Regions from separate parts of the Mesorhizobium sp. AR10 genome, predicted to be linked through region 2. Evidence: predicted binding sites of a transcription regulator. Region 2 holds the regulator's gene; each other region holds the start of a gene.
What was found. Region 2 encodes LexA, which represses DNA repair genes until DNA is damaged. Its sites were predicted from a motif close to TGTTCNNNNTGTGTTCNG; they were not measured.
Positions count from the first base shown of each region.

Region 1: a site for LexA is predicted at 2,142-2,159, ahead of LHFGNBLO_RS19510 (ATP-dependent helicase). Genes of this name have one in related genera too.
Region 3: a site for LexA is predicted at 1,783-1,800, ahead of dinB (DNA polymerase IV). Genes of this name have one in related genera too.

Region 1 is NZ_CP080524.1:3,320,734-3,324,008, reverse strand. Features, by position in the region: gene LHFGNBLO_RS19520 (helix-turn-helix transcriptional regulator) at 1-631, shown strand, start outside; gene LHFGNBLO_RS19515 (flavin-containing monooxygenase) at 775-2,058, shown strand; gene LHFGNBLO_RS19510 (ATP-dependent helicase) at 2,200-3,275, shown strand, end outside.
Region 2 is NZ_CP080524.1:4,195,264-4,198,538, reverse strand. Features, by position in the region: partial or broken gene LHFGNBLO_RS23855 (ComEC/Rec2 family competence protein) at 1-1,323, shown strand, start outside; gene lexA (transcriptional repressor LexA) at 1,317-2,054, opposite strand; gene kynU (kynureninase) at 2,527-3,275, shown strand, end outside.
Region 3 is NZ_CP080524.1:5,074,944-5,078,218, forward strand. Features, by position in the region: gene LHFGNBLO_RS28325 (MarR family winged helix-turn-helix transcriptional regulator) at 1-109, opposite strand, end outside; gene LHFGNBLO_RS28330 (alpha/beta fold hydrolase) at 407-1,228, shown strand; gene LHFGNBLO_RS28335 (YkvA family protein) at 1,276-1,689, opposite strand; gene dinB (DNA polymerase IV) at 1,862-3,109, shown strand; gene LHFGNBLO_RS28345 (SRPBCC family protein) at 3,209-3,275, shown strand, end outside.

The DNA of each region.
Region 1 (3,275 bases), 870 kb from region 2:
TCGCGTGTTGGCCACGACCAGGTCACCGCTTGGCCGTGCCCGTCTGCTTCCGGCGCTGGTCGAAATCATGATCTCCGCGGGCGCCGTCGACGAGGCACGCGAAGCCTGCGAGGAACTGGCTGCGATCGCCAGCCGTTTCGCCACCGAGATCCTTGCAGCAATGGCCTCACAAGCGAGAGGCGAAATCGAGATGGATTCGGGCAATGCCGCGACGGCGCTTGGCCATTTCCGTGCCGCGCTGACGACCTGGCAGCGCGCCGGCGCACCCTATCTCGAGGCGCGTCTGCGCGTGCTGGCCGGCCAGGCCTGTCGCATGCTTGGCGACGAGGACAGCGCCGAGCTTGAATTCGATGCCGCCCGGGCGGTTTTCACCGCACTTGGCGCCGCGCCCGACCTCGCCCGCGTCACCGCGCTGATCGGGCCGACCAACGCGCGCCCGCATGGCCTGACGCGGCGCGAGATCGAAGTCCTTGGCCTCGTCGCCACCGGCAAGACCAACAAGCTGATCGCGACCGACCTCGGCCTCAGCGAAAAGACCGTCGACCGGCATGTCAGCAACATATTCGACAAGCTGGCGGTAAACTCGCGCGCTGCAGCGACCGCTTACGCCTTCCAGAACGGCCTCCTCTGAGGCGACGATCCGAAAGATCGCGTGGGGCATGGGGGGAAATCCCCATGCCGCTTCTTTTGTCTCATGGGGTATCTCCCCGAAGCGCCGCCGCACCGGATCGCTATTTTTGCTCCATGGCTGATCAAAAACCTCATGGAGCGATCATGAACCCGACTTCGATACCTCGCCCGACTTCAAGCCACGCAGTGAACCCGCACAGCCGCCGCGTCGACATCACCGAGACCAGGGCGCGCGCCGGCGCGTTGCTGGAACAGGGAGCCGCATTCATGACACTTGAGGCCGGTACGCTGCAGGCATTGGGCAGCCATGCGCCATCAGGTGACGAAACGCGGCCCGCGCTCAGGGAAGAGCACGTCGATGTCGTCGTCATCGGCGCCGGCCAGAATGGCCTGTCCGTCGGCTACCATCTCGCCCGCAAGGGTGTGAAGTTTGTCGTCCTGGAGGCTCGCGAACGCGTCGGCGACATCTGGCGTTCGCGCTGGGATTCGCTGCGCCTGTTCACGCCCGCGCGTTTTGACGGGCTGGTCGGCCTGCCCTTCCCTGCCGACCGCTATTCGTTCCCGAGCAAGGACGACATGGCCGACTATCTGGAGGCCTATGCGAAGAAATTCTCCCTGCCGGTACGCACCGGCGTCAAAGTCGATGAGGTGACCCGTTCCGGCCACCGATACATCGTCACTGCAGGTCAAACCCGTTACATCGCCAATCACGTCGTAGCCGCGGCCTCGAGCTACCAGAAGCCGAAGATTCCGGATTTCGCCGCCTTGCTCGATCCGTCGATCCGGCAATTGCATGCGGGCGCCTACAAAAACCCTGAGCAGCTCAATGCGGGCAGCGTGCTGCTGGTGGGCGCCAGCAATTCCGGCGCGGAAATCGCCATGGATCTCGCGTCCACGCACCAGGTCTGGCTGGCTGGCCGGCACCCCGGCAACATCCCGGTCGCCTACAACGGCTATTTTGCCATGCGCCTGGTTCTGCCTGTCGTCTTCCGCATCGTTTTCCATCGATTGCTCACGGTCGACACACCCATGGGCCGCAAGGCCAAGCCGGGGCAGCTGTCCCATGGCCTGCCGCTGGTCCGGGTCAAACCTCAGCATCTGGATGCTGCAGGCGTCCACCGCGTCCCCCGCGTCGCCGGTGTCCGCGACGGCAAACCGCTGCTCGACGACGGCCAGCTTCTCGACGTTTCCAACGTCATCTGGTGCACCGGTTTCCGGGCCGGGCTGGATTGGATCAAGCTGCCGATCTTCGACGAAGCCGGCCGGGTGAAGCAGTATCGCGGCGCCGTGGAAGGCGAACCTGGCCTCTATGTCTGCGGCCTGCATTTCCAGCACTCGACGTCGTCCACGATGATCCATGGCGCGGCACGCGATGCCGGCTATGTGGTCGACAAGATCAGCGAGCGGATGCAGGCAGCAGCGGGGTGAGCCCCACAAGAGCGCTTTTGCGCGGATTGCCGAGCGCCGGGGCGATAATATTCGCACGGCGACCGGCAATCTGGCTTCCAAACCGGAACAAAACGTAGACACTTCTGGCCTTTCGCTCCCGAATCACTACATTCGGGGGCGATGTCCGGCTTTTCGGAAGACATGCCCTTTTTTGACGAACCGAATGCGCGGCCCATGGCCCCGTCGGGCATTGCCGCGCGCGCCATGGCTGCCCGCAGCGGCCACAACAATGCGCCCGACTATCTGAATGGCCTCAACCCCGAGCAGCGGCTAGCCGTTGAAACAACGGAGGGCCCGGTTCTTGTGCTGGCCGGCGCCGGCACCGGCAAGACGCGTGTGCTGACCACCCGCATCGCCCACATCCTCGCCACCGGCAAGGCCTTCCCCTCGCAGATCCTCGCCGTCACCTTCACCAACAAGGCGGCGCGCGAGATGAAGCAGCGTATCGGCCTGCTGGTCGGCGAAGCGGTCGAGGGTATGCCGTGGCTCGGCACCTTCCACTCGATCGGCGTCAAGCTGCTGCGCCGGCACGCCGAGCTTGCCGGGCTCAGATCCGATTTCACCATCCTCGACACCGACGATGTCGTGCGCCTGATCAAGCAGCTCATCCAGGCCGAAGGGCTGGACGACAAGCGCTGGCCGGCCAAGCAGTTCGCTCAGATGATCGACGGCTGGAAGAACAAGGGGCTTGGCCCCGCCGATATTCCCGAGGGCGACGCCCGCGCTTTCGCCAATGGCAAGGGCCGCGAGCTCTACAAGGCCTATCAGGCGCGACTGCAGACGCTGAACGCCTGCGACTTCGGCGACCTTTTGTGCCATCCGATCCGCATCTTCCGCGCCAATCCGGATGTGCTGAAGGAGTATCACAGGCGCTTCAAATACATCCTCGTCGACGAGTACCAGGACACCAACACCGCCCAATACATGTGGCTGCGCCTGCTGGCGCAAAGGCCGCAATCCTCCCCCCTTGAGGGGGAGGTGCCCGCAAAGCGGGCGGAGGGGGTCGCCTCAGAAGGAACCGCCCAGTCATCAAACACCTTGGCGTCGAGCACTGCCGCGAGGACCCCACCCGGCCGGGCTGCGCCCGGCCACCCTCCCCTCAAGGGGGAGGGAAACCCGCGCCTGTCCACTGTAAACATTTGCTGCGTCGGCGACGACGACCAGTCGATCTATGGCTGGCGTGGCGCCGAGGTCGA
Region 2 (3,275 bases):
CGGCGACGGCGCTTGTCTCCATCGCAGCCTATCTCGTCTTTTCCGGCATCGTCGTCGCAGCCGAGCGCAGCTTCATCATGCTGGCGGTCATGCTTGTCGCCGTGCTGTTCGACCGTGCCGCGCTCACCATGCGCAATCTGGCGATCTCGGCCATCGCCGTTATCCTGGTGTCGCCGCACGAGGTGGTCGGCCCGAGCTTCCAGATGTCGTTCGCCGCGACCGCAGCCCTCGTCGGCGCCTATGCCGGCTGGTCAGACTATCGCGCTGGCAAGGCCACCGCGCCGCCACCGCGACGCTCGCCGCTCGGCTTTGTCACACGAAAATTCGTGCAGGGGATGGGCGGTCTGGCAATGACCTCCATCATCGCCGCAAGCGCCACCGCGCTTTTCGCCATCTGGCATTTTCAGCGTGTGTCGCCGCTCAGCCTGTTCGCCAACCTGGCCATCATGCCGATCGTTTCGCTCGTCGTCATGCCGTTCGCCGTTCTCAGTGCCCTGGCGATGCCGTTCGGCGCCGATGGGCCTTTCCTCTATGTGATGGGCAAGGGGCTGACCGCGATGATCGCAATATCGGGGTGGATCTCCGCGCGGTCGCCGGTCGATGCGGTCGGACTGATTTCGCTGCAATCGGTGCTGCTGACGACGATCGCCCTGATCATCGCCACCATGGCGACGACATGGCTTAGGCTTGCGGCACTTCCCTTCGCCATCGCCGGACTGCTGACGATTTCCGAGACACGTACGCCCGACGTGCTGATTTCGGAGGACGCCCATCTGGTGGCGCTGCCGATCGGCGGCGGTGAACTTGCCGTCAACCGGGTTCGTTCGAACGAATTCACCACCGACAACTGGAAACATGCGCTGACGTCGGCAACCATTGTCGAGCCGGAGACGTTCGAAAGAGGAGACGCGCAGTTCGACATCGCCGACCCGGCCGGCTTGCCGCTGGGGTCGCCATTCTATTGCAAGGCCGGACTATGCCTCGCCCGGCATCCATCCGGTGCGATCGTTGCGTATGTCGAAGACCGCAAGGACGCATGGAAAGCCTGTTCTTTCGCGACCCTGATCATCATCAATGACGCTACCGCCTACGACCCTTGCCGCAATCCGCTGGTCCTCATCGTCAACAAGCGGCAGCTTGCCCGTTCGGGCAGCGCCGCCGTCTTCTTCGACCCGCAATCGGCAATCGGCCCGGCAGAGATCGACTTTCGCCGTCGAGAAGCCATATCGGCCCTGGCACGTCCAACGAAAGTTCTCGCGCGAGGCGAGAGGCCTGCCGCCCTACCAAAAGCCCGAGAGATCAGTCGTCCAGCCGGCTCAATAGCGCCGGATCAGCCCGACGAGCTTGCCTTGCACCTTGACCCGGTCCGGACCAAAAATGCGGGTTTCATAGGCCGGGTTGGCGGCCTCAAGGGCAATCGAGGCGCCCTTGCGGCGGAACCGCTTCAATGTCGCTTCCTCATCGTCGACCAGCGCCACGATGATCTCGCCGGGGCTTGCCGTGTCGGCGTTGCGGATAATGACCGTGTCGCCATCGAAAATGCCGGCCTCGATCATCGAATCGCCCTTCACCTCCAGCGCATAGTGCTCGCCGCCCATGATCATGTCCGGCGGCACCGAGATCGAATGCGTTTGGTGCTGGATGGCGTCGATCGGCACGCCGGCTGCAATCCGTCCCATCACCGGGATGGACACTGCGGCAACCACATCGTCGTCATTGCCGGCCGAAGGCATGCGCGACGGCGCCGGCTTGATTTGCCGCCCCAGGCCGCCCTGCCCAAGACTGCCCTGAATGACGCTTGGCGAGAATTTGCGCGCTGCGTTGAGACCGGGCGCAATCGAGTCCGGTAGGCGCAGCACTTCCAGGGCGCGCGCGCGATTGGGTAGCCGACGAATGAAGCCGCGTTCTTCCAGCGCCGTGATCAGCCGATGGATTCCCGACTTGGAGGCTAAGTCGAGCGCTTCCTTCATCTCGTCGAACGAGGGCGGAATGCCGCTTTCCTTCAGCCGCTCATGGATGAACATCAGAAGTTCATGTTGCTTGCGCGTCAGCATGGCGGCCCCCAGGAGATTGAAACCAGAATCAGAAAAACAAACCCAGAACAAACACTATCTGTTCCAGTTGTGTTCCGCAACCGTTTAAAGTTTAATGAATAAGTTAGGGTAGCGGAAACCATCGGGCGCTCGAACAACGCCTCCATCCCCCACCGCCTCTCATTGCAATGGGCCTGATCTCATTGAATTCGTTTATGTTTACGCGATACATGCTATTTGCAGGCGTGGATTGGTACAGTCGGCCAGCCGGCAAAAGAAGCCAATATCCGTCACACCTTGATCAAACTCTCGTCTGATCTCCCGTGAACGAAACGAAGCCAAAACGCCAACGATTGGTTAACCATGTCGGTGTTGGCGCATTCGAGGGGAGAGCCGTACGCGATCTGGAAATTCGCGTCTGTCGCGGGCTTTTCTAAAGGTTGGCTCTCTGGCACACCGGAAACCGTTTTCGACCAACCAAGGAAGACTGAACATGGTGGGAATTCCCGATCTCGCGGCGATCGAGGCGATGGATGCCGCAGATCCCCTGCGCGCCATGCGCGACCGCTTTGTCCTGCCGCAAGGGGTGGTCTATCTCGACGGCAACTCGCTGGGGGCTGCTTCGCATGCCGCTTTCGATGAATTGCGCAAGGCTGCGACCGAAGAATGGGCGCACGATCTCATCCGCGCCTGGAACACGGCCGGCTGGTTCGACATGCCGCTTGAGCTCGGCGACCAACTCGGGCGCCTGATCGGCGCCGCGGCTGGGCTGACAGTGGTCTGCGACACGACGTCGATCAACATCTACAAGGTACTGCACGCCGCCATGGCAATGCGGCCGGGGCGGTCAATCATCGTCGCCGAGGGCGACAGCTTTCCGACCGACCTTTACATGGCCGAAGGTGTGGTCTCGACCCGAGAAGGCACTGTGCTGCGCCTCGCCGGCGTCGACGCGCCTGATATCGAGAAGCTGATCGACGAACGCGTCGCCGTGGTGCTGGTCAACCACGTCAACTACAAGTCGGGCGAATTGCGCGACATGATGGCGCTGACGCGCAGAGCCCATGAGGCCGGCGCGCTGATCGTCTGGGATCTCTGCCATACTGCAGGTGCCATGCCGGTCGAACTGGACAAGGCGAATGCCGATTTCGCCGTCGGCTGTACCTACAAATACCTCAACGGCGGCCCGGGTGCTCCTGCCTTCATCTACGCGGCGGAGCGCCATCTTGCCGATATCACCCA
Region 3 (3,275 bases), 880 kb from region 2:
TGAAGGCATGGCTGGCGGAATAGACCGCGAAACACAGGAACTCGCTCAGTCGCAACGCGTCGTCCTGATCCTGGGCATCGGATTTCGGCGGAGTTTTCTGGGCGGCCATGCTGAACCTCATCAAGCGTTCGTGAATATATATCGTGCGCGATCTTATCGCAAGCGCTTGACATCGGTGCAGCGGCATTTTATATCGCGCACGATCTAATCGTGCGATAAAAACAAGACGACCACACAGGAGGAAGCCCTGCCCGTCACCTCGTCCGATCAACCTCGACCCACCGGCACCATCTCGCGGCGGCAGGTCATGCTCGCCGGTTTGGCGACGCTGCCGTTGATTGCCGCACTCGGCTCGACCGCCGCGACCGGCGGTTCCGCAACCTCTCATCAGCAAGGAGCAAGGACCATGAGCACCATCACCACCAAGGACGGAACCGAAATCTACTACAAGGACTGGGGAGCGGGTCAGCCGGTCGTCTTCAGTCATGGCTGGCCGTTGAGCAGCGATGCCTTCGAAGACCAGATGTTCTTCCTGGCCTCGCATGGCTACCGCGTCATCGCCCATGACCGCCGCGGCCACGGCCGGTCGAGCCAGCCATGGCATGGCAACGACATGGACACTTATGCCGATGACCTCGCCGAACTGGTGCAGCAACTCGACCTCAAGGACGCCATCCATGTCGGCCATTCCACCGGCGGCGGCGAAGTCGCCCGCTATATCGGCCGCCACGGCACCGGGCGGGTGGCAAAGGCGGTTCTGATCGGCGCGGTTCCGCCGCTGATGCTGAAGACGGCGGCCAATCCCGGCGGTTTGCCGATCGATGTCTTCGACGGCATCCGCACGGGCGTGCTGAGCGACCGCTCGCAGTTCTTCAGGGATTTGACCATGCCGTTCTACGGCTACAACCGGCCCGGCGCGAAAGTTTCGGAAGGCGTGCGCGATGCCTTCTGGCTGCAAGGCATGATGGCCGGCATGCCCGCCAGCTATTTCTGCATCAAGGCATTTTCGGAGACCGACCAGACCGAGGATTTGAAGAAGTTCGACAAGCCGACCCTGATCCTGCATGGCGACGACGACCAGATCGTGCCGATCGCCGACTCGGCGCTGCTGTCGGCGAAGCTGGTCAAGGGCGCGACGCTGAAGGTCTACAAGGGCGGTTCGCACGGCCTGTGCACCACCCAGAAGGATGAGGTGAACGCCGACCTCCTCACCTTCATCAAGGGCTGATGACCCAGGCGCCGCGCGTCTGGGCGCGCGGCGTCATTCCCGGTGTTCTAGCGACGGGGCCAGAACAGCCAGGCCAACCAGGCAGCCAACGCCAGCCAGATGAGTGCTATCGCGGCCATGCCGAGATAGCTCTTCGGTCGAGCCTCGCGCTGGATCGCCTCTTGCCGGAATTCGTCCATCAGCGATGCGGGGATGAGCTTGACCACAAGCAGGATGCCGAGCGGCACGATGATGAGGTCATCGAGGTAGCCGAGCACCGGAATGAAATCCGGTATCAGGTCGATCGGGCTCAGCGCATAAGCGGCAACGGCGCCGGCAGCAAATTTTGCATACCAGGGCACGCGCGGATCCCGGGCTGCGATCCAGAGCGCAACCACGTCGCGCTTGATGCCGCGCGCCCAAGTCTTGAGAGAGGAAAGCACTGCCCAAACTGCCGTCGGTCTGCAACGCCCGCGCTTCATCGAACGGGATGCAGTTCGGCAATAGCCGACCATCCCCGGAATTTCAAACGGGCTGCGTATCGCTGGATCGCCTGCTTGACAACGAGTCCTGTTTGTTCTCTATTTGTTCGCAAAACTGCCCCTTCAAAACAGACGCGGCTCATGCTGCAACGCCGCAAAGGCGAACGGTCGGATGGAAACCAGCGCTACCATCCTGCATGCGGATCTCGACGCCTTTTACGCTTCGGTCGAGCAGTTGCTCGATCCATCCTTGCGCGGCAAACCGATTGCCGTCGGCGGCGGTGTGGTGCTGGCAGCCTCCTACGAAGCCAGGGGTTTCGGCGTGCGTGGCGGCATGCCTGGGCGCAAGGCCCGCGAACTCTGCCCGCAGCTGCTCTTCGTCGGCGGTCATTTCAGTGACTACCAGCGGCTCGGCGACGCCGCCATAAAAGTGCTCGCCGATTTCACGCCTTTGGTCGAGCGGATTTCCATCGACGAGGCTTTTGCCGACGTCGCCGGCTGCACGCATCTGTTCGGTTCGCCGGAAGAGATCGCCGCCACGGTGCGGCGCCGTGTGCGGGCGGAACTCGGCCTGCCGATCTCGATCGGCGTGGCGCGCACCAAGCATCTGGCCAAGATCGCCTCGCAAGTGGCAAAACCCGACGGGCTGGTGGTGGTCGATCCCGCCGGCGAGCTCGCCTTCCTGCACGATTTGCCGGTCGGGCTGATGTGGGGCGTCGGACCGGCGACCAAGGCGCGGCTGGCCGAGATCGGCGTCGAGACCATTGGGCAATTGGCGAAGACGCACAGCGGGGCGCTGCAGCGGCTGCTGGGTCCGGCCGCCGGCGAAAAGCTCGCCGCGTTGGCGTGGAACCGCGACCCGCGAAAGCTGGTGACACATCGCCGGGCGCACTCGGCCGGCGCCCAGTCGGCGCTTGGCAGGAAACCGGCCGAAGAAAAAATCTTCGTGCCGGTGCTGCTGCATCTGGCCGACCGCGTCGCCAGCCGGCTGCGGGCCAAGGCGCGGCCCGGCCGCACGGTGACGGTGCGCGTGCGCTTCGCCGACCTTCGCGCGGTGACGCGCTCGGTGACATCAGACCAGCCGATTTCGGCCACCGCGATGCTGGCCGAGATCGCCGAGGATCTGGTGCGCGGCGTGCTTGCCGCGCACCCGGGCGAGAAGACCATATCGCTGCTGGCGATTTCGGTGTCGCAGCTCGAGGAAAGTGCCGAGCTGCAGCTGGAATTGCCGCTCGGTCTCGACGACGACAAGCGGAGGCCCGGCACCAAAAAGGGCCTGGCGCGGTTTGGCGCCGACCGCGCCGTCGACAAGATCCGCCAGCGCTTCGGCAAGGACGCCGTCGGCTACGGCGCGGTGGCGCTGGAAGCGGCGCGTTCGGTGCCCGACGCGTTCCGGGAATTGGCGGAGAAAGAGCTGTGAGGTCTGCGGACACGCTTTCAAAAAATTCGCCACTCGTGTCGGATTGGCCGAGTCCCGCTCGTCCTAGGAGTACAAATCGCTAATCATAGGAGAAACGATATGCCCAGCACCGTACGCCTGCACCGCGTTCTGACAACCAGCCCGGAAAAGGTCTATCGCGCATTCA